Regions from separate parts of the Marinobacter sp. es.042 genome, predicted to be linked through region 3. Evidence: predicted binding sites of a transcription regulator. Region 3 holds the regulator's gene; each other region holds the start of a gene.
What was found. The regulator LexA, encoded in region 3, represses DNA repair genes until DNA is damaged. The targets are predictions, from matches to a motif close to CTGTNTNNNNANACAG.
Positions count from the first base shown of each region.

Region 1: the regulator LexA is predicted to act here: its motif matches at 4,655-4,670, upstream of recA (recombinase RecA).
Region 2: the regulator LexA is predicted to act here: its motif matches at 2,013-2,028, upstream of recN (DNA repair protein RecN).

Region 1 is NZ_LT897781.1:1,885,469-1,893,040, reverse strand. Features, by position in the region: gene CFB02_RS08895 (hypothetical protein) at 1-150, shown strand, start outside; gene CFB02_RS08890 (LysE family translocator) at 207-845, shown strand; gene fdxA (ferredoxin FdxA) at 917-1,240, opposite strand; gene mutS (DNA mismatch repair protein MutS) at 1,391-4,021, opposite strand; gene pncC (nicotinamide-nucleotide amidase) at 4,103-4,603, shown strand; gene recA (recombinase RecA) at 4,768-5,814, shown strand; gene CFB02_RS08865 (flavodoxin family protein) at 5,835-6,305, shown strand; gene CFB02_RS08860 (PilZ domain-containing protein) at 6,320-6,697, opposite strand; gene CFB02_RS08855 (Lon protease family protein) at 6,915-7,572, shown strand, end outside.
Region 2 is NZ_LT897781.1:3,846,496-3,854,067, forward strand. Features, by position in the region: gene fur (ferric iron uptake transcriptional regulator) at 1-170, shown strand, start outside; gene recN (DNA repair protein RecN) at 275-1,954, opposite strand; gene grpE (nucleotide exchange factor GrpE) at 2,210-2,809, shown strand; gene dnaK (molecular chaperone DnaK) at 2,902-4,827, shown strand; gene dnaJ (molecular chaperone DnaJ) at 4,906-6,048, shown strand; gene dapB (4-hydroxy-tetrahydrodipicolinate reductase) at 6,075-6,875, shown strand; gene carA (glutamine-hydrolyzing carbamoyl-phosphate synthase small subunit) at 7,070-7,572, shown strand, end outside.
Region 3 is NZ_LT897781.1:674,143-681,714, forward strand. Features, by position in the region: gene CFB02_RS03280 (gamma-glutamyl-gamma-aminobutyrate hydrolase family protein) at 1-209, opposite strand, end outside; gene CFB02_RS03285 (amidoligase family protein) at 202-1,203, opposite strand; gene lexA (transcriptional repressor LexA) at 1,419-2,030, shown strand; gene CFB02_RS03295 (cell division inhibitor SulA) at 2,073-2,564, shown strand; gene CFB02_RS03300 (hypothetical protein) at 2,569-2,829, opposite strand; gene CFB02_RS03305 (DUF6586 family protein) at 2,881-3,393, opposite strand; gene CFB02_RS03310 (DUF1329 domain-containing protein) at 3,618-4,976, shown strand; gene CFB02_RS03315 (SOS cell division inhibitor) at 4,994-5,323, shown strand; gene CFB02_RS03320 (sigma-54 dependent transcriptional regulator) at 5,394-6,845, shown strand; gene CFB02_RS03325 (sensor histidine kinase) at 7,076-7,572, shown strand, end outside.

The DNA.
Region 1 (7,572 bases), 1.2 Mb from region 3:
GAGGTTGTTATGGCGGAGATAGATGCCTACGCAATTCCGGTTATAGACGTGTTGCGTGAAGAGGGCTATGTTGAGGCCCTGATTCGTCGGCGGCTTGCACCATTTTACAAGTCCGCCGCTGCGCGTAAGATTCTCCAGCAGGAGGCCTGAGTTTGAGATTGTCGGCAGGGCCCCGGGGAAGGTTTCGTTCAGGATTTTGAGAGGGCATGACGTTGATATCGGATCTGTTCTGGGCCTATCTGGTTGCCATTACATTGCTCACCATCACGCCCGGTGTGGATACCCTGCTGGTGATGCGTAATACCGGTCGGGGCGGTTTGCGGGATGGTTGCGTGACTAGCGTCGGCATCTGCAGCGGCCTGTTCATTCATGCCACGCTCTCGGCGCTGGGCATTTCCCTCTTGTTGGTGGAAACCGCCTGGGCATTCTCTGCATTGAAGTGGGCCGGTGCCTGCTACCTGGTCTGGCTCGGCATTGGTTCTTTGCGCCAGGCCCTTCGCCGGGGTGATGCGCCTGCGGCAAAGGACGTAACGGTCGCCCGCCGGAAGGTGGGCTTGGCGGTGTCGTTTCGTGAGGGTTTGCTATCCAACGTTCTTAATCCTAAAACGGCCCTGTTCTATATGGCTTTGCTACCACAGTTTGTGGATCCGGCAGGCAACGCTTTTCAACAGTCGCTGATGCTGGCCGGTGTGCATTTTCTGCTGGCAATGCTCTGGCAGTGTGGTCTGGCCTGGGTGGTGGTCACGTTTCGGAGTCTTGGTGTAAACGCGCGCGTGAAGCGAACGCTGAACGGCCTGACGGGAGGGTTTTTCGTGGCCATGGGCGCCAAGCTGGCCAGCACCTGAGGTAATCACGGAACTCGAGGCAAAGAAAAAGGGAAGCCTCGGCTTCCCCTTCTTGTTCCAGTTCCGGATGCTTACTTTTCCAGATACTGAAGCTTGTTCGGCTTGCCATCCCACTCTTCAGCGTCTGGCAGCGGATCTTTCTTTTCGGTGATGTTCGGCCATTTGGCGGCCAGATCGGCATTCAGCTCCACAAACTGGACCTGATCGGCAGGTAGCTCGTCTTCCGAGAAAATGGCTTCGGCCGGGCACTCTGGCTCGCACAGGGCGCAGTCGATACATTCGTCCGGGTCGATTACCAGAAAGTTCGGTCCCTCGTAGAAGCAGTCTACCGGACAGACTTCCACGCAGTCTGTGTACTTACACTTGATGCAGTTATCAGTAACGATAAACGCCATAGTCAGATCCCTGGTCCAGTGGTCGGTCAGTCTCATCAGGAGCGCCGTCGGGCGCTGCCGTTATATTTTGGTGCGCGATATTGTAGGGAGCGACCCGCACAGCCGCAAGCGTTCGACTGCTATAACCTTATTACACAGATCAATTCTTCGCTATTTCTTCATTAACGCCTTCAGTTCATAAAGCTGATTCATGGCATCCCGGGGGGTTAGTCCGTCGAGGTCCATGTCTTTAAGTGCCTCTTCCACGGCGCTGGGCTCCAGGCTGGCGAACATATCGCCCTGGTAAACGGATTCATTTACCTTGGTTGCCGGCTTGGCCAGTAATGCGTTGTTGCCCTGTTCAGCGGCCGAGGCTGCCGGCGCCGCTGGTGAAGCGCTGCCCTCCAGGTGGGAGAGCTGGGTTTTGGCGTTACGGATCACATCCTGTGGCACGCCTGCCAGCTTTGCTACCTGCAGGCCGTAGCTCTGGCTTGCCGGGCCATCATGCACGTTGTGCAGGAACACGATGCTGTCATCGTGTTCGGTGGCTGTCAGATGGACGTTAACGGCATGTTGCAGTTCGTCGGCGAGCTGGGTGAGCTCGAAATAGTGGGTGGCAAATAGCGTGTAGCAGCGTATCTCCCGGGCAAGGTGTTCGGCGGTAGCCCAGGCCAGGGACAGGCCATCAAAGGTGCTGGTGCCACGACCAACCTCGTCCATCAACACCAGGCTGTGCTCGGTGGCGTTGTGCAGGATGTTGGCAGTTTCTGTCATTTCCACCATGAAGGTGGATCGGCCGCCGGCGATATCGTCCGAGGAACCCATGCGGGTAAAAACCCGGTCCACGGGGCCGATCACTGCCCGGTTGGCGGGCACGAAACTGCCGGTGTAGGCGAGCAGGGCAATCAGCGCGGCCTGACGCATGTAGGTGGATTTACCGCCCATGTTCGGGCCGGTTATCACCAGCATGCGGCGCTGGGTGTCCATTAGCAGATCGTTCGGTACGAAGGGCTCGTCCAGCAACTGTTCAACCACCGGATGGCGCCCTTCTTCAATGTCAAAACCCGGGGATTCGCTGAACTCCGGCGCGGAAAAGCGCAGGGAGGTGGCGCGCTCGGCAAAATTACTCAGCACATCCAGTTCTGCCAGTGCCTGGGCGGCATCCTGAAGTGGCGCAAGTTGCCCGGCGACGGTTTCCAGTACGTCATCGTACAGGCCTTTCTCACGGGCCAGGGCCCGGCTCTTGGCACTCAGAGCCTTGTCCTCGAACTCCTTGAGTTCTGGTGTGATGAATCGCTCGGCGTTTTTCAGGGTCTGCCGGCGAATATAATCCACCGGCGCCTGATCGGACTGGGCCCGGCTGATTTCGATGTAGTAGCCGTGGACCCGGTTGTAACCTACTTTGAGGGTGCTGATACCGGTGCGATCCCGCTCCCGGGTTTCGACATCCAGCAGATACTGGCCGGCGTTCTCGCTTATGTTGCGCAGCTCGTCCAGCTCCTCGTCGAAGCCTTCCCGGATGACCCCGCCTTCCCGGATCACGACCGGGGGATTGTCGATGATGGCGCGCTCCAGCAGATCCGCCAGTTCCGGGTATTCCCCAATGATGGTCGCTAGCCTGACGACGTGGTGGGAATTGACCGGTTTCAGGGTTTCCTGCAGGTCCGGCAGCGCCTTGAAGGCATCCCGAAGCCGCGCCAGGTCTCTTGGGCGGGCCGAACGAAGGGCGACCCGTGCGAGCACGCGCTCAATGTCGCCAACAGCTTTCAGCAGATCGTGCACCGGCTCATAGTGGAACCCGTCCAGCAGCGCCGATACCGCCTGCTGACGCTGGCGGACGATCTCCACATCCCGAAGCGGCCGATTCAGCCAGCGCCGGAGTTCCCGTCCACCCATGGATGTGGCGGTGCGGTCCATGACCCAGGCGAGGGTGTACTGGTGGCCGCCCATGAGATTGGTGTCAATTTCCAGATTACGACGGCTGGCCGCGTCGAGGATGACTGCTTCATCGCGCCGTTCACGGGTCAGCTTGCGAATATGGGGCAGGGCGGTACGCTGGGTTTCCTTGGCATACTGCAGCAGGCAGCCTGCGGCACAGACGGCGAGATTGAGTTCCTCGCAGCCGAAACCCGTCAGGTCCCTCACCTGAAGCTGATGGGTAATAACCCTGCGGGCCGTATCGGCTTCGAAAAGCCAGGGTCCCTGACGGCGTATTCCGGTGAAACCCTCCAGAACGTCCTCGTAGGGAAAATCCTCGCTGATCAGGATTTCCGCCGGACGCAGGCGCTGCAGTTCGCCCTGCAGGGCCTCCAGGTTTTCCAGCTCCGACACGGCAAAACGGCCGCTGGAAATATCGAGCGAGGCAAAACCGAACTGCTCCCGATGGTTATAGATAGCCACCAGCAGATTGTCCCGTCGATCCTCCAGGTAGGCGTCGTCGCTCAGGGTGCCCGGTGTGACAATCCGCACCACCTGTCGCTCAACCGGACCCTTGCTGGTGGCAGGATCTCCGATCTGTTCGCAGATGGCGATGGATTGACCTGCCCGAACCAGCCGGGCAATGTAGCCCTCAGAAGAGTGATAGGGGATGCCGGCCATGGGGATCGGATTGCCGCCAGATTGGCCCCGGGCGGTGAGGGTAATATCCATCAGCTCGGCCGCTTTCTTGGCATCTTCGTAGAACAGCTCGTAAAAGTCCCCCATGCGGTAAAAAACCAGTTCATTGGGGTGCTGGCCCTTGATCTTCAGGTACTGCTGCATCATTGGGGTGTGCTTGGAAAGATCGGTCTGAGCTGCTGACATGAACGGGTCCGGTAGCCTTGCTTTGGATGAAGGCGTGAATTGTAAGAAAATAACCGCCGTGATGAAACGAAGGAGGTCATTATGCTGGCCAGCGATCAGGAATTGGAAGAGGCAGGCAACCGCCTTGGTGAACGACTGCTGACAACCGGCCGTACAGTTGCTACGGCGGAGAGTTGCACCGGCGGCTGGGTTGCGAAGGTACTGACCGATCGTGCCGGTTCTTCGGCCTACGTGCTGGGTGGCCTGGTCACGTACAGCAATGAGGCCAAGCAGGGGCTTCTGGGCGTAACCCGGAAATCGCTGGATGAACATGGTGCGGTCAGCGAACCTGTGGTGCGGGAAATGGTTGCCGGTGCCCTGGTGGCGACAGATGCTGACGTTGCCGTGGCTATCAGTGGTGTTGCCGGGCCCGGCGGTGGCAGCGAGGACAAGCCTGTGGGCACCGTCTGGTTTGCCTGGGGTAGCAGTCCGGCCTCCACCGTGGCTGTGGTAAAACACTTTGAGGGCGATCGTGATCAGGTCCGCAGGCAGGCCGTTCTCTTTGCCCTTCAAGGGGTTAACAATTTTGTGGACGAAGTCTGACGGCTTTCACATCCGGAGGGGTTGGTCTCCTCTGCGGGTTATGTTTTAATACTGTTCAAATATACAGGGAATTGGCTGTTCGAGCTGTACAGATTCCCGATTCACTATTTCGCTGCCAGCCTTTTCCTGAGGGTGGCGGCCCAGGCGACAGAGGGTTTGCACTGATGGAAGACAACCGCAAGAAAGCATTGAGCGCAGCACTTGGGCAGATTGAGCGCCAGTTCGGCAAGGGCGCCGTGATGAAAATGGGTGATCAGCCCCGCGAAGCCATTCCTGCGGTCTCCACCGGTTCCCTCGGCCTGGACGTTGCCCTGGGTATTGGCGGTCTTCCATATGGTCGAATTTGCGAAATCTACGGTCCGGAAAGTTCCGGTAAGACGACGCTCACCCTGCAGGTCATTGCCGAAGCACAAAAAGCCGGCAAAACCTGCGCATTCGTGGATGCCGAGCATGCGCTCGATCCGGTTTACGCCGAAAAGCTGGGCGTCAATGTGGACGACCTTCTGGTGTCCCAGCCGGATACCGGTGAGCAGGCCCTGGAAATTGCCGACATGCTGGTTCGTTCCAATGCGGTAGACGTGATCATCGTGGACTCCGTGGCGGCCCTGACCCCGAAAGCGGAAATCGAGGGTGAAATGGGCGACAGCCACGTAGGTCTGCAGGCGCGACTTATGTCCCAGGCGCTTCGCAAGCTGACCGGTAATGTCAAACACGCTAACTGCCTGATGATTTTCATCAACCAGATTCGTATGAAAATCGGGGTTATGTTTGGCTCGCCCGAAACCACCACCGGTGGTAACGCGCTGAAATTCTACTCCTCCGTTCGCCTTGATATCCGCCGCATTGGTGCCGTGAAAGACGGTGACGAAGTGGTCGGTAACGAGACCCGCGTGAAAGTGGTCAAGAACAAAGTATCGCCGCCGTTCAAACAGGCCGAGTTCCAGATTATGTACGGTAAGGGCATTTACCACATGGCGGAAGTGCTGGATATGGGCGTCAAGGAAGGCTTTGTCGACAAGTCCGGAGCCTGGTACGCCTACAATGGCGACAAGATCGGTCAGGGCAAGGCCAACGCCTGCAAGTTCCTGGAAGAAAACATGGACATTGCCAACGAGATCGAAGCCAAGGTTCGGGACAAGTTGATGCCTAAGCCTGAACCGAAGAAAGACGCAAAGGAAGAGCCTGCAGAAGCCAACGGCGAGCTGCTCTAAGCTTGATGTAGGGAGGATGTATGGATGACATGAAGAAACTTTTGATTGTTGCTCATGCGCCCTCCCCGAACACCCTCCGCCTTCGAGAAGCTGTGGAGGAGGGTGCCCGCCATGAAGATATCGAAAACGTTGAAGTAACCGTTCTGGCACCGTTGGACGCGGGTCCCGATGACGTTCTGGCCTGCGACGCCATTATTCTGGGCACCACTGAGAATCTCGGGTATATGAGTGGTGCTTTAAAAGACTTCTTCGATCGCAGCTACTATCCTTGCCTCGAGAAAACCCAGGGGCTACCCTTTGCCTATTACATTCGAGCTGGCCATGACGGCACGGGCACCAAGCGGGCGTTAGAAAGCATTACCACCGGGCTACGCTGGAAGCTGGTCCAGGCTCCTTTGATCTGCCGGGGTGAATACCGGGATGAGTTTGAAGATCAGTGTCGGGAGCTGGGGATGTATGTTGCGGCCAGCCTTGACGCGGGGCTGGTTTGATTTGAAGGCCTGGCTCAACTGGCAAACCGGTTGTAGAAGCCTTCAATCCGCGACAGGGCATTGTCGACAGTCCGTGAATAGCCCTTCTTGTCCAGGCAATAGCTGAACTGGACACTGACGCGATAGCCGGTCTGGAAGGGCTGGCATTCCACCACCCGGGCACAAACCCGCGATTCGCTGATGTACTTGCCGTCAAAATCCATGAACAGACGGGCGCCCGGCTCTACTGGTCGGGGGCATAGCACTGCCATTCCGTACCGGTTGAGGTCCAGGCAGGTAACCGGCGTGGGGTGTTTGCCACGACCAAGGAAGCTACGCTCCCGGAGCTTGACCTTCAGGCAGGAGGCGGGGTAACGATCCTTGATTCTGCGCTCTGCGGAATCATTGGTCATACGCTGGCGTCCGTTGCGTGCATTGTCATTATAAGTGGGACGTGAAGTGTAGTTCCGGAAAGGCTGCCTGAAAAATGAGCGGTGGCGGAATTGTGAACTGCCTAACAAAATCCCGCGCACTGTACGCAACTCCAGAAATCTTCGTGCTGAACGCGACAGAGCCGACCGCAGAATCTACAATGACCGGCCAATGTGTTAACCGTTACAGGACCAAACCTTGAAGTCACTGCCTCTGCACCAGCTTTACAAAGCCTGTGTTCTGAAAGATCTGCCGTTCAAAACCACCAAACAACTGGAGCCCCTGGCTGAAATCGTTGGCCAGAACCGTGCCCAGGAGGCTGTGCGTTTTGCTCTGGCAATGCCCCATGGCGGTTACAACGTCTATGCCGTTGGCCGTAATGGCCTGGGTAAGCGCACCATGATGTTGCGTTACCTCGAGCATCATGTGGATACGGATCAGCAGAGCCATGACTGGTGCTACGTGGCCAACTTCGAGGAGCCGCGCATTCCGAAGCTGTTGCAGCTCCCGGCCGGTAAGGGTACCCAGCTCAAACAGGATATGGAAAAGCTGATGAGTCGCCTGGTCAAGGTTATTCCCCAGACCTTTGACAGCGACAGCTTTCTTGAGCGCTCGGAACAGTTGAAAAACGAATACGGTAAAAAGCAGGAGGACGAGCTGGAGAAGGTGGCGGCCCAGGCCAAGCGCAAAAAAGTCAGCCTCACTGTGACAACCCCGGGCGGTTATCGGCTAGTGGCCATGAATGGCGACGAACCCCACACTGCGGAATCTTTCCAGGCCCTGACCGATGAGCAACGCGACAAGTTTGAAGATTCCATCAACAGGCTTGAGAAAAAGCTCCGGCAGGCGCTTCGCA
Region 2 (7,572 bases), 760 kb from region 3:
AGATGGCCGGCGACGACCACCACGACCATATGGTGTGCACCCAGACGGGTGAGGTAGTCGAGTTTGTCGACGAGATCATTGAAGAACGACAAAAGAAGATTGCCGAAGAGCACGGTTTCGAAATCGTCGATCACAGCCTGATTCTGTACGTTAAGCCCATCAAGTCCTGAGCCTGGCTCAGGCAGTTTGCTGGAAGAACGAAAAAAGGGGCGGGTCTATGGCCCGCCCCAACAGCTCTCAGGATCGAGAGGGGTAGTGGATAGTTGCTCGCGGTTCAGTGATGGGTTGCCTGCCCCTTTGAAAACATTTCCCTGGCATGAGCGATCGTATGTTCGGTCATGTCCACGCCTCCCAGCATTCTCGCCACTTCACTGATTCTGCCCTGATCGTCCAGCGTCTCGATTTTCGAGAAGGTGGCATCCTGCTCGGTGAACTTGCTGACAAACAGGTGCTGATGACACTGGGCGGCAACTTGCGGCAGGTGGGTGACGCAAAGCACCTGCCCGTTGCCGCCAAGAGTCCGTAACAGTCGGCCAACCACCTCAGCCGTGCCGCCGCCAATGCCGACATCCACTTCATCGAACACCAGTGTGGGTGTGGTTGATGTCTGGGCAACCACCACCTGGATGGCAAGGCTGATCCGCGACAGTTCGCCGCCGGAGGCTACTTTGGCCAGTGGCCGCGCAGGCTGCCCCGGGTTGGCGCTGACCAGGAATTCAATCTCTTCCAGTCCGTGGGGCGCCGGCTCGCCAGCGTTACTGCGGTTCAGGTGAGTAATGAACTGCATGTTGGGCATGCTCAACTGGGCGAGCTCCGCTGCGACCCGCTGATCCAGTTCGGCGGCGGCCTTGGCGCGGGCCTCTGACAGCTCCGCGGCCAGTTCATCGAAGCGTCCGCGCTGGCTGTCCAGCTCTGCGGCCAGCTGCTCCAGGCTGCCTTCGCCACCGTCCAGCTCGGCCAGCTCGGCACTCAGGCGCTGATGCAGTTCCGGTAATTCTTCCGGTGTGATCCGGTGTTTGCGGGCCATCTGGTAGATGGCGCTCAGCCGTTCTTCCACTTCCGCCAGTCGAGCCGGATCGGCCTCGTAGTCCTCGACGAAGTGGCGAAGGTTGTCGCCGGCCTCACTGATCTGAATCTGGGCTTCGTTCAGCATCTGGATCGTGTCTGCCAGTGCGGGAACATCCACCGGAAGCTGCTCCAGCTGCTGTAACGCCTGGCGCACCAGATCCACTGCGCTGGTTTCATCCTCGGTGCAAAGCAGGGCGGCCTGATGGCTGTTGTGCAGAACCGTATCCGCCTGGCTAAGCTGGGCCTGTTCCTGTTCCAGGTTTTCCTGCTCGCCCGCTTCCAGGGCAAGACGATCCAGTTCTTCCACTTGATACCGCAAAAGCTGGAGTTTGGCCTCCGCTTCAGCGGCATTCTGCTGGCGTTCGGTCAGCCGCTGGCGGATCTGGTTCCAGGATTTCCAGGCTTCCCGTGTTTCAGCGGCCAGGGTCTCAACGCCGGCGAACTCGTCCACCAGCTTGCGGTGGGTTTCCTTGCGCAAAAGAGACTGGTGCTGATGCTGGCTGTGAATATCCATTAGCACACCGCCCAGTTCCTTGAGGTGGTTCAGGGGGCAGGGTTGGCCATTGATGTAGGCGCGGGAGCGGCCATCCTTGCTGATGACCCGGCGCAGGATGCAGTCGTTGTCGTCATCCAGCTCGTGTTCTGCCAACCATTCGGTTGCCTCGGGAATGCCGGATACGTCGAAGGTCGCTGTGATGTCGGCGCGTTTGGCGCTATGCCGGACGGCGCCGGCATCGGCTCTGCCACCCATGGCCAGGCCGAGGGCGTCCAGAACGATGGATTTTCCGGCGCCGGTCTCGCCGGTCAATGCGGTCATGCCCTTGCTGAACTGGAGTTCCACCCGTTCAGCGATGGCGTAATTGGAAACCGTAAGTTGAGTCAGCATGCAGATAACCTCCGCGTTGTTCCTGAAACCGGCAAAACACTGTAGATGTATACAGTGACTGTGAATATATACAGGGTTTTTATGGTTTGCAAACCTGAGGCAGGTATTTTCTTCAGGATTGCAGGCTTTGGTGGTTGAAACCTGGGGAGCGGGCCCCATATCGGTTCGCAAAGACATTTTCCGGCTCGAGGCGGCCGGAGCCCATGTTTAACCGGCCACTGACAGCGGGCCGCTTTTGATGAAGCAGGAGTAGCCATGAGCACTGACGAGAACCGCAACGAGCACGAGGAATTGAACGAAGCCCTCGAGGCTGCGAAAGAGGAGGCCCAGGCCGCTGAAGGCGAAGCTGGCGACAACGAAACCTCCGAAGTGGAAGCGCTCCAGGCTCAGGTTCAGGAATTCCAGGAGCAGATTCTGCGCTCCCAGGCGGAAATGCAGAACGTGCGCCGTCGGGCCGAGATCGACGTTGAGAAGGCGCACAAGTTTGCCCTGGAAAAGTTCGTCAAGGAGCTGCTGCCGGTTGCGGACAGCCTTGAGAAGGCGGTCGAGAGCACCGAAGGTCACGATGAATCTGGCGAACTGGTGGCCTCAATTCGCGAAGGCGTGGAAATGACCCTGAGCCTTTTCATGTCCAGCCTGAAGAAATTCAACGTTGAGCAGATCAACCCGGTCGGCGAACCGTTCGATCCCCAGCATCACGAGGCCATGTCCATGGTGCCTGCTCCGGATGCCGAGCCGAACAGCGTGGTAGCCGTGGTGCAGAAAGGGTATCTGCTGAATGGTCGTGTTGTGCGGCCGGCCATGGTGGTGGTCGCGAAAGCGGAAGATGCACCAAAAATTGATGAGCAGGCTTGAAAAGCCGATTAAAGCGCCAATATAGCCAGTAAATAGCGAAAGCGGAGGCAAGCGGCCTCCTGGAAAGCATTCAGAAGAATTGGAGTGACTCAATGAGCAAGATTATCGGTATCGACCTGGGAACGACCAACTCTTGTGTAGCCATCATGGATGGCGACAAGGTAAAGGTAATCGAGAACGCCGAGGGTGATCGCACCACCCCGTCCATCATCGCCTACACCGACGATGGTGAGACCCTGGTTGGCCAGTCGGCCAAGCGCCAGGCGGTTACCAACCCGAACAACACTCTTTACGCCATCAAACGTTTGATCGGTCGTCGTTTTGAAGACGATGTGGTTCAGAAAGACATCAAGATGGTGCCGTACAAAATCGCCAAGGCTGACAACGGTGATGCCTGGGTAGAAGTGAAGGGTGAAAAAATTGCTCCGCCACAGGTGTCTGCAGAAGTTCTCAAGAAGATGAAGAAAACTGCAGAAGACTACCTGGGTGAAAAAGTGACCGAAGCCGTCATCACTGTTCCGGCTTACTTCAACGACAGCCAGCGTCAGGCTACCAAAGATGCAGGCAGGATCGCCGGTCTGGAAGTGAAGCGGATCATCAACGAGCCCACTGCAGCTGCCCTGGCTTATGGCCTGGACAAGAAAAGCGGCGACCGTACTGTGGCAGTATATGACCTGGGCGGTGGCACCTTTGACCTTTCCATCATCGAGATTGCCGATGTCGACGGCGAGCACCAGTTTGAGGTTCTGGCCACCAACGGTGACACCTTCCTCGGTGGTGAAGACTTTGATATGAAGATCATCGAGTACCTGGCAGACCAGTTCAAGAAAGACAGCGGTATCGACCTGCGCGGCGATTCCCTGGCAATGCAGCGTCTGAAGGAAGCTGGCGAGAAAGCCAAGATCGAGCTTTCCAGCAGCCAGCAGACCGACGTTAACCTGCCGTACATCACTGCAGACGCGTCTGGTCCCAAGCACATGAACGTGAAATTGACCCGTGCCAAGCTGGAATCTCTGGTAGAAGACCTGGTTCAGCGCAGCCTCGAGCCGTGTAAAGTGGCGCTGCAGGACGCAGGCATGAAGGCAGGCGAAGTCGATGAGGTTATTCTGGTCGGCGGTCAGACCCGCATGCCGCTGGTGCAGGAAAAAGTAAAAGAGTTCTTCGGCAAAGAGGCCCGCAAGGACGTTAACCCGGACGAAGCTGTGGCGATGGGTGCTGCAATCCAGGCGGCCGTTCTCTCCGGTGATGTGAAGGACGTTCTGCTGTTGGACGTAACCCCGCTGACCCTCGGTATCGAAACCATGGGCGGTGTGGCAACTCCGCTGATCGACAAGAACACCACGATTCCGACCAAGAAGTCGCAGACGTTCTCCACAGCGGACGACAACCAGACCGCGGTAACCATCCACGTGGTTCAGGGTGAGCGTAAGCAGGCTGCCCAGAACAAATCGCTGGGCCGTTTCGATCTGGCTGATATTCCGCCGGCAGCGCGTGGTGTGCCGCAGATTGAAGTTACCTTCGATATTGACGCCAACGGTATCCTGAACGTGTCCGCCAAAGACAAGGCGACCGGTAAAGAGCAGTCGATCGTGATCAAGGCCTCTTCCGGTTTGAACGATGACGAAATCGAGAAGATGGTTCAGGACGCCGAGGCCAACGCCGAGGAAGATCGCAAGTTCGAGGAGCTGGTTCAGGTACGTAACCAGGGCGACGCGATGGTTCACGCGGTTCGCAAGACATTGAACGAAGCCGGTGACAAGGTCAGCGACAGCGAGAAAGAGTCCATCGAAGCGTCCATCAAGGAGCTTGAAACCGCTCTGGAAGGTTCCGACAAGGACGACATCGAAGCCAAGACTCAGAAGCTGACCGAGGTCTCTTCCGAGCTGGCCCAGAAGATGTATGCAGATCAGGCGGATCAGACCCAGCAGGCGGGTGGGCAGGAAGAAGCCCAGGGCCAGAAGTCTGACGACGCTGTCGACGCTGAGTTCGAAGAAGTCAAAGACGACGACAAGCGATAAATCTGACGTACCTCAGGTAGTTGGAAAACGCGGGGAGATCCCCGCGTTTTCCGCGTTTAAAAACAGGGTTTTAAAAGCATGGCCAAGCGCGATTATTACGAGATTCTCGGGATTTCCCGGGACGCGGACGAGAAGGAAATCAAGCGAGCCTACCGAAAGCTCGCCATGAAGTACCACCCCGACCGTAACCCGGACGACACCGAAGCCGAGAACAAGTTCAAGGAGGCCAGCGAAGCCTACGAAGTACTGGCAGAGCCGTCCAAGCGGGCTGCCTATGACCAGTTCGGTCACGCCGGCGTTGACGGCCAGGCCGGAGGCGGCGGATTCGGAGGCGGCGGATTCGGAGGCGGCGGTGCCAGCTTCTCGGATATCTTCGGCGATGTATTCGGTGACATCTTTGGTGGCGGCGGTCGTGGCCGCAACACCCGGGGTGCGGACCTGCGCTACACCCTGGAGCTGGATCTGGAAGAGGCCGTGAAAGGCAAGACGGTCCAGATCAAGATTCCGGGCCATCGCGAATGTGAAGTATGCGACGGCAGCGGTGCCGAAAAAGGCTCCCGCCCTGAAACCTGCGGTACCTGTAAGGGTATGGGTCAGGTGCGCATGCAACAGGGCTTCTTTACCGTACAGCAGGCGTGTCCGACCTGCCGGGGCTCCGGCCAGATTATCAGGAACCCCTGTCAGGCCTGTCACGGTCAGGGCAGGGTCCAGGAAGAGAAAACACTGTCGGTCAAGGTGCCGCCTGGCGTAGACACCGGCGACCGCATTCGTCTTTCCGGCGAAGGCGAGATGGGCGTCGATGGTGGTCCTCCCGGAGATCTGTATGTGCAGATTGCCGTGCGGGAGCATTCCATCTTCACCCGCGATGGTCGCAACCTCTATTGCGAAGTTCCCATCAGCATTGTTGATGCCTCCCTGGGTGGAGAGCTGGAGGTGCCGACCCTGGATGGCCGGGTTAAGCTGAAGATTCCACCGGAAACCCAGACCGGCAAGCTGTTCCGTCTGCGTAACAAGGGTGTCAGCCCGGTTCGTGGCGGTCCTGCTGGTGACTTGCTATGCCGTGTGATTGTGGAAACGCCGGTGAATCTGACCAAGCGCCAGAAAGAGTTGCTGGAAGAGTTCCAGAAAACTCTGGATGCCAGTAACGGCACAGAGCACGGCCCGAAGAAGACCTCCTGGTTTGAAGGTGTGAAAAGCTTCTTCGACGAAATGAAATTCTGATCGGCGCGACAAGAAGGAACGCGAGCATGAGGGTAGCAATCATCGGCGCCGCCGGGCGCATGGGAAAAGTCCTGATCGAAGCCGTTGACGGCACCGAGGGTCTCAAGCTGGGTGCCGCCGTGGTCGAGCCCGGCAGTAGTCTGATCGGCGCCGATGCCGGCGAAATGACCGGGATCGGCAAAACCGGCGTCAAAATGGCCGGCAGCCTGGCCGATGTGAAGGATGATTTCGATGTGCTTGTCGATTTCACCTTCCCGGATCTGACCCTGGAAAACGCCGAGTTCTGCAAGGCCAACGGCAAAATGCTCGTGATCGGCACTACCGGCATGTCCGACGCCGAAAAGCAGCAATTGGCCCTGGCTGCCGAGTCCACGCCGGTAGTGTTTGCGCCCAACATGAGCGTGGGCGTTAACGTCGTCCTCAACCTGCTGCGCACCGCCGCCGCAACCCTGGGTGACGACTACGACGTGGAAATTATCGAGGCCCATCACCGCCACAAGAAAGACGCGCCCTCGGGGACGGCCCTGCGCATGGGTGAAGTTGTTGCCGATGCCCTCGGTCGTGACCTGAAAGAGTGTGCCGTCTATGGCCGTGAGGGTTTCACCGGCGAGCGAACCCGCAAGGAAATCGGTTTCGAAACCATTCGGGCGGGTGATGTGGTCGGTGATCACACCGTCTTGTTCGCCACCGAGGGTGAGCGTATCGAGGTGACCCACAAAGCCAGCAGCCGGATGACCTTTGCCAAGGGTGCCATGCGGGCAGCTTTATGGCTGAAGGATAAGCCGGCCGGGCTTTATGATATGCAGGACGTGCTGGACCTCAAGTGAGGCCATTTCTCGTGGACACAAAGCGCCATATTTTTTACAATAAGGCGGTTTGACTGCACCAAGCGTACCTTTGCACAAAGATTCTGAAAAAGCGGGACCGAGTTAAGACTCCGTCTCGCTTTTTTGCAACCTGAATTTGCGCTTGCGTTCCTGTTCGTGACGAACCGATACGCCACTCGATGAGGATACAAGCCTTGAGCACACCAGCAATCCTTGCACTCGCAGACGGAAGCCTGTTCTACGGCACAGCCATCGGCGCTGACGGAGAAACCAGCGGCGAAGTGGTGTTCAACACCGCCATGACCGGCTACCAGGAAATCCTGACCGACCCGTCCTACTCCCGCCAGATCGTTACCCTGACTTACCCGCATATCGGTAACACCGGTGTGAACGAAGAAGACATCGAGTCAGACCGCATCCAGGCCGCCGGCCTGATTATCCGCGATCTGCCTCTTCTGGCCAGCAGCTGGCGTAGCAAGGGAACTCTGGACGATTACCTGCGAAGCAACAACATTGTTGGGATCGCCGACATCGATACCCGCCGCCTGACCCGCATTCTCCGGGACAAAGGTTCCCAGAACGGTGCTATCGTTGCCGGTGAAAACGGCACTGCCGAGCGGGCTCTGGAACTGGCAAAAGCCTTCCCGGGCCTCAAGGGTATGGATCTGGCAAAAGAGGTTACCTCCGACAAGATCTG
Region 3 (7,572 bases):
GGATGGACGTGGGTGCCGCCTGACAGCACCAGGCCATCAAGCATCGGTACGGCAACCCGTGAACCGGGGCGAATATAGTGGGTCCGGGCACCGTGGAGGCGCAGACCCAGGCTGATCAGGCGATGGGCAAGGCTTTTTCGAGCGGGACCACCGATGCCGATCGTCAGGCCCGGAACCTCAAGTTCCTGTTCTTTGGACTCTTCAGACATACCCGTTTTTGGCCAGCCAGTCGTCAGTGGTTTCCCGCCAGCTGTGGGTCAGGTTGTGAAGATTCAGTTTGCGCCGCTCCCGGAACAGTTGCCGCATGTCGGCCAGGTCTTCGGGATTGTTGGCCAGTTGCTCCAGAACGACCCAGTCGTTCCAAACGGTTGAGAAATGCCAGCCGGGATTGTCGATGTCGCAATCCGGCAACCGGTAATGCAGGGTTGGCCTGCTTTTTATCCTGGGGTCCTGAACGTGGCGTTCCAGCCGTTCCTTGTCCAGGTGGGCAAACAGTGGAAGCAGGTCAAGCGCGCGATTCCGGGTAGGATTGAACTCCAGGTAATCCTCCATGAGCTCCCCGAGGTTTGGATGATAGTTATCCTCCATCAGGAGCTCGGTGTAGCGGCCATGCCAGGGTTCGATGTACGTAGTAAATTTGCGGCTGACGTCCAGTTGATGCCGATGCTTGAGCCATTCATATAGGGCCGCGAACGCCTGGAAGTAACGAACCAGGGTCTCGGGGCTGAGGTCGGGCAACTCGGGATTAAGCTGCAGGCCAAACGCAAAATAGATGGCGTCCCGGCTACCCAGTGCACCGGCGTTCCTGAGTTTGTCGACGAGCGTTTCAATCACCTCGACGCTGGAAAACTTCAGGGGTGGGCTTATGATCTCGAGGGGTACCACGCGTTCGGCCGCGGCGTCGATCACATCCATCGCCTGTCCACCGAGTTCACGAATGGACTCGGGGAGGCGCTCATCCGCCAGATCAAGATCCTTGATCGGATCGGAATCAAGCTCAACCGTGAAGTCGCCAAGAGCTGTCTGCAAGGTTGTCACATAGCGTGACTTGAGCTCAGGTGTGCCCTCCAGCATCTTCGCCGCCAATGCAACCAGCTCATCGTAGCCCAGACCTGACAGTTCGATCTCGACGCCAACCCGCCGTTCCTTCCCTTCGTTCGTCTCTAGGATGTCAGGCATCCTGCAGGCACTGACTTGAGTCATGGTGCTCCCTGGTTCGTGAGGAATAGTACCCTAACCATATCACACCGCTGTTGATCCTCATTATTAAGCGGTTGCAAGAAAATCCGGGAGCCGACTTTACACTGGATAAAACACTGTATATAGTCAGTTTACTGTATAAAAAAACAGGGCCGCCGGAGCCGCTCTTACGAGAGGTTGATGTTTGCAGCGGCCCGATCCCGATATAGCGGAGTAGCTTGATGAAGCTGACAGCAAGGCAGTCCCAGGTACTGGATATTATTCGCCGATACGTCGACGAGACCGGCTATCCGCCAACTCGTGCTGAAATCGCGGCAGAACTGGGCTTCCGTTCGGCCAACGCCGCGGAAGAACACCTTCGGGCATTGGCAAGGAAAGGTGCCATCGAGATGGTGCCGGGAGCCAGCCGCGGCATCCGTCTGCCTGAGGCGGAAGAGGACCTGGGCCTCCCGGTCATTGGTCAGGTCGCTGCCGGTAGTCCGATCCTTGCTCAGGAGCACATCGAGGACCACTGCACATTGCAGCCGGAATTCTTTTCGCCGTCTGCAGATTATCTTCTGCGGGTCCGGGGCATGAGCATGAAAGACATCGGTATTCTCGATGGCGACCTGCTGGCAGTTCACAGTACCCAGGATGTTCACAACGGCCAGGTGGTTGTTGCGCGGGTTGGCGATGAGGTTACGGTAAAGCGTTTCCGCAAGGAAGGCTCGAAGGTCTACCTGATTGCCGAAAACGAAGAATTCGCACCGATCGAAGTGGACCTTACCGAACAGGAGCTGTTCATCGAGGGTCTGGGTGTTGGTGTTATCCGCCGCTCTGACCTGCACTGAGCGGTTCGGATAGCCTCAGATAGTTTGAATAACGGGTGAATTATGGAACAAATGAGCTTTAATCAGAATCTGGCCTACAACCCCAATGCTCTGTCCTGTTCAGTGTCGGCAACCGCCGCCCGCGAGCGACGTTCCGTCATTCGCGCCCGACGCGCTCCGGAAACCACCGAACCCAAAGTCTGTGGCAATGTGACGGAGATCATTCTGCCGGAAGGCCAGGTAGAAAATTTCCAGCTGCTGTTGCCAATGCTGACCCAGCTGAATCAGGAGAAGCGCTGGCTTGCCTGGATCGACCCGCCCCAGGCGCTGGTTAGCAAGTGGCAAAAAATGCACGGGATTGTCGCCGGCGAATTGCTGGTGCTGCGTTCAACACCGGACTATCCTGCCCAGGACCTGGCAGAGCGAGCCCTCAGTGCCGGCACCTGTCACGCGGTGGTCATGTGGACCCGTAAACTGGGGCGAACTGCCTTCGAATCCCTGCAAAGAGCCTCGGCCGAGGGTAATAGCCACGGCGTCGTTCTCAGGCAGCGTTAACCGATCAATGCAGAGTGTAGGAGGGCTGGGCGTCTGAGGCGTCCAGTTCGTCATCTTCCCAGTCGATATCGTGGGCAACATTGCCTACAGCCTCAATGCCAGCTGCAATCATTGCTTTGGCAACCGACATATCCCGGTCTTCCATCATTTCCCGGGCTTCTTCCGAAAAAGAGATTTTTACCAGTGGCGCACTGTCATCATCAATGCGGCGCAGGGCGTAATCGCCATTGGTCAATTGCACGATTTCAAAAAACGATGGTGACATTCAGTAAACCTTCAAGTTAATACGATTTGAATAACCGGAGCTGAGAGTGGCTTACCACTCGCTGTGCTGTTCTTCCAGATCGTCGGCAAAATGTTTGACGGCGGTCAGCGTTTTCATCAAAGCAGCCGACGATCGATCCGGGCCGGAATCGGCCGATACCGCAATGATGTTTTCCTCGCTCACGGTTTTTTTGGTCGCCGGGGGTCTGCTTTGGGCGCGCTCGAGTTGCTCAAGATGGTTCCACCAACTTCCGGATCGCTGTTCCAGCTCCTTCAGGCGCCCAACTTCACTCGGTCCTGGCCCGATAAGAGCGACCAGCTCATCGAGGGTTGAAGGTTCCTCTGATTTTCTCTGGTATAGCCTCGCAATCATGACCACCAACAGTTTTCGAGACCGCAGAAGCAGCTCAATCGCTCCCTGGATAGCGGCTTCTCGGCGCAGCGCCTGTTCCGCCTCGTTGGGACGTTGGTCTTGAGCCTCGTCTGTGGGTCGGTCGAGTGGCTGAAGCAGCGTGCGGGCGAGAAAGAGCTTTTGAGAAACCAGTGAGTGCCATTGCGAGGCCATGGAATACCTTCAATCCCCCAGCGCGGGTGTAACCCCGAAAAATTAATTTGTCACTATATCATTTTCGCTATCAAATTTCTCCCATTCTCTGTGCGGCCAGGTTTCACAATAAAACACAAACATTCACTTGAAACGACCGTTTGAATTTGGCAAAAAGGCGCCCGGCTGTGCGAGTTCTGCTCGTGGCGGCTACCCAACAGCATGAATTTCTGGAGGTGTAAGGGATGCGAAGCCAACTCGTTGCAGGTGTCGCACTGGTTTTTCTCGGGTTTTCCGGACAGGTCCTGTCCAAGGTCACGGCCGCTGAGGCTCAGCGGCTGGGTGCTGAACTGACCCCGGTCGGAGCCGAAAAGGCGGGCAACCGCTCAGGCAGCATACCCGAATGGACCGGAGGTTTGGCCACGCCGCCGGACGGCTGGCGTGAGGGGCAAGTGGAAACTAACCCGTTTCCCGAAGATGAGGCTCTTTTCGTTATTACCTCCAACAACCTGGAGCTATACAGGGACAAGCTTTCAGACGGTCACGTTGCCATGCTGGAGAAGTATGGGCCTGACTTCTTCATGCCGGTTTACCAGACCCGACGGACTGCCGCGTTTCCCGAGCACGTCTACGACAAATTTCGTGAGAACGCGCTGACAGCGCAGTTGTTGGACAACGGCAACGGCGTTCGCGACACCATCATGACCAGTCCCTTCCCGATTCCAAAAAATGGTTTGGAGGTTATCTGGAACCATATCCTGCGCTATCGGGGCGAAGAAATTTCCCTGCGTAGTGCCTCCGCAACGCCCCAGAGGGATGGCTCCTACAACCCGGTGGTCAATGATTACGACTACTTCTTCGCATACAGCCAGAGGGGCGCGGAGCTGGCGGAAATCGATAACAAGATTTTTTACCTGAAGACGGACACTATCTCGCCGTCCTCACTGGCAGGCACCATCACTCTGGTGCATGAAACGCTTGACCAGGTGCGGTCGCCCCGTCTCGCGTGGCGGTACGATTCCGGTTCGCGTCGTCTTCGCCGGTCGCCCAACCTGGCCTACGAAACCGATCTACCGAATTCATCCTCGCTGCGGTCCGTCGACCAGAAAGACATGTATAACGGCGCGCCTAACCAATACGACTGGGAACTGAAAGGCAAGCGAGAGCTGTTCGTGCCTTACAATGCCTACAAGCTTCACGGGCCGGAAATCGAAGCCGACGATGTGATTCGTCCGGGCCATATCAATCAGCAGCTTACCCGCTACGAACTGCATCGGGTTTGGGTAGTTGAAGCGAAACGCCGTACCGGTATCAGCCACATCTATGATCGCCGGGTGTTTTACGTGGATGAAGACAGCTGGCAGATCCTGGCGTCTGAGGAATACGATGCCGACGGAAATCTGTGGCGCGTGTCGGAAGCGCACAACATCAGCTATTACAGTGAGCCGGTATTCTGGACTACCATGGAAATGACTTACGACCTGAAGGCGGAGCGTTATTACGTTGACGGGCTGGATAATGGGTTCCCGGCGTATGATTTCGCCCCGGGGTTTCGCGGCAACGAATTTACTGCCTCTGCCGCCCGCCGAGCCGCCCGCCGCTGATTTGCAAGGAGACTGACATGGCAGACCCGCAAGCCCACCTGGACCACCTGGATCGACTGATGGCGGATTTCGGTCGCGCCTTGGCAGAAAAGGACTGGGAAGCGATGGCCGGGCTGAACGAGCAGGTGAAGCCGGCAGTCGAGCCGCTGATGGCTGCCCTGGAAGCGGGAGAGGTTGATGCGGAGCCGGTGAGGCTCCGCTTGCAGGAACTACAGCAGTTTATTGACGCCGCCGATGAATCGGCCCGAATGGCCCGCAAGGAGGCGGAAGATGGCCTGAAGGGTGTAAACAGGAACCGGAGTGCGGCGAAGGCCTACCAGAACGTTTCTTCGAATCGACCAAAATAGCGTCATAAAATTGACTCTGGGGGTCTTACAGTCTTAAATACCGCACAAATCCCCAAAGAGATTCGGTTGAATGTCTAAAATTAACAAAGTGCTCGTGCTGAGCGAGGATGATTCAAGATTGCGGGACATAGTCACCATTCTTGAGTTTATTGGCGAGGAGCAGGTCCTTGCCGGCGATGAAGCCAGGGCACTTTTGAGCAGCGGTGATGAGGAAAGCCTTTCAGATATCGCCGTCGCGGTGGTGAATGGCGAGGATGCAGGAGCCACCGAGGCGATCACCGCTGTCTGTGATGCCGTTCAGGGCGTTCCGTTTCTGGTTGTTGGTCACCCTGAGCTCAAGGGGCTGTCTGATGAGATCAGCGGTCGCATCATTGCTCGCATGGAATGGCCGCTCAATTACACCAAGTTCGTTGATTCGCTCTACCGAGCCCAGATCTATCGGGATCAGTTTAGTCGCTCCCGGGAGCGTGGCCAGCAGCGCGGCTTGCAGCTCTTCCGGAGCCTTGTAGGAACCAGCCGAAAAGTCCAGCAGGTGCGCCAGCTGATGGAGCAGGTGGCGGATAAGGACGTCAGCGTTCTTATTACCGGTGAGTCCGGTACCGGCAAGGAGGTGGTCGCCCGCAACCTGCATTACCATTCTTCCCGACGGGATAAACCGTTTGTTCCGGTGAACTGTGGCGCTATTCCGGCGGAGCTGCTGGAAAGCGAGCTGTTCGGCCATGAAAAAGGGGCCTTTACCGGTGCCATCACGGCCCGGGTAGGGCGCTTCGAGTTGGCCGAGGGGGGCACTCTGTTTCTCGATGAGATCGGAGACATGCCGCTCAACATGCAGGTCAAGATTCTCCGGGTTCTGCAGGAGCGAACGTTCGAGCGGGTGGGAAGCAATCGCACCCAGTCTGCAGATGTGCGGGTAATCGCCGCCACACATAAGCACCTGGAAGACATGATTGAGTCCGGGGATTTCAGGGAAGACCTCTATTATCGCCTGAATGTGTTCCCCATCGAGATGCCGGCCCTGCGTGACCGGGTGGAAGACATTCCCCTTCTGATCAACGAACTCATTTCCCGGATGGAAAAAGAGAAGCGTGGATCGCTGCGGATGAATTCAGCGGCTATCATGAGCCTGTGCCGGCACGACTGGCCCGGCAATGTGCGTGAACTGGCGAATCTTGTTGAGCGCCTGTCGATCATGCATCCCTACGGTGTAATCGGCGTGCAGGAGCTGCCCAAGAAGTTCCGCTACGTTGACGACTATGATGAGAATCGCCCGGTGGAGGACACCGGGATGCCTGCCGGTATTCCTGGCCTGGTGGGCCTGGATGCCCCGGCATTGCTGCCGGTGAACGGTATTGACCTGAAGGATTACCTCTCCAACCTCGAAAAGCAGTTAATCCAGCAGGCGCTCGACGAGGCCGGCGGTGTTGTGGCCAGGGCTGCCGAGAAGCTGCGGATCCGACGCACTACTCTGGTAGAGAAGGTTCGCAAGTACGGGCTGAGGGAAGAGGAATCCGAGGAGTCCTGAGCCGGATCGTCCGGATTCTAAAGCTACTGAAGCGGCGTCAAAGGTTCGTAACCTGAGGCGCCGTTCCCGTTTCTGACCGACGTAAAATTGGCATCCCTCTCTTTCTGAATTCTCTTTCCTCATGAAATATATAGAAAAAATCAAGTTGGCACGGTGCTGGCTTAAGGACCTGTAAACGAAGAATCCGAACTTTTTGGTCCGAATCGAAGGGCCGATCGGGGAGTCAGGTTATGAGTCAGGCACAATTTGTTCTTCAGTCCGGCGCGGGCGGCACAAAGACCAACGCTGCGGCGGACGTCAATGACAAGGTTACCGCCCTGTTTCCGGAGCAGGACGATGAGGCGGTGGATACCGCCCTGGAATTGTTCAACCGGATGTCGCGGCAGATCACTGACTCCTACCGGACCCTCGAATCCCGGGTCAACCAGCTTTCCGGCGAGCTGACCCAGGAATCGCTTCAGCGCCAGCAGGAGCTTGAAGAAAAAGAGCAGCTGGCTGATCGTCTGTCTACTTTGCTGAACGCACTGCCTGCCGGCGTTGTTGTTCTGGATAGCCAGGGCGTGGTAACGCAGACCAACCCGGCAGCCATTGCGCTTCTGGGGGAGCCCCTCGACGGTGCCCGCTGGGTTGATGTTATTCATCGCTGTTTTGCGCCCCGGCGGGACGATGGTCACGAAGTGTCTCTGAAGGATGGCCGCAGGGTCAGCATCGAGATCCGGACCATGGA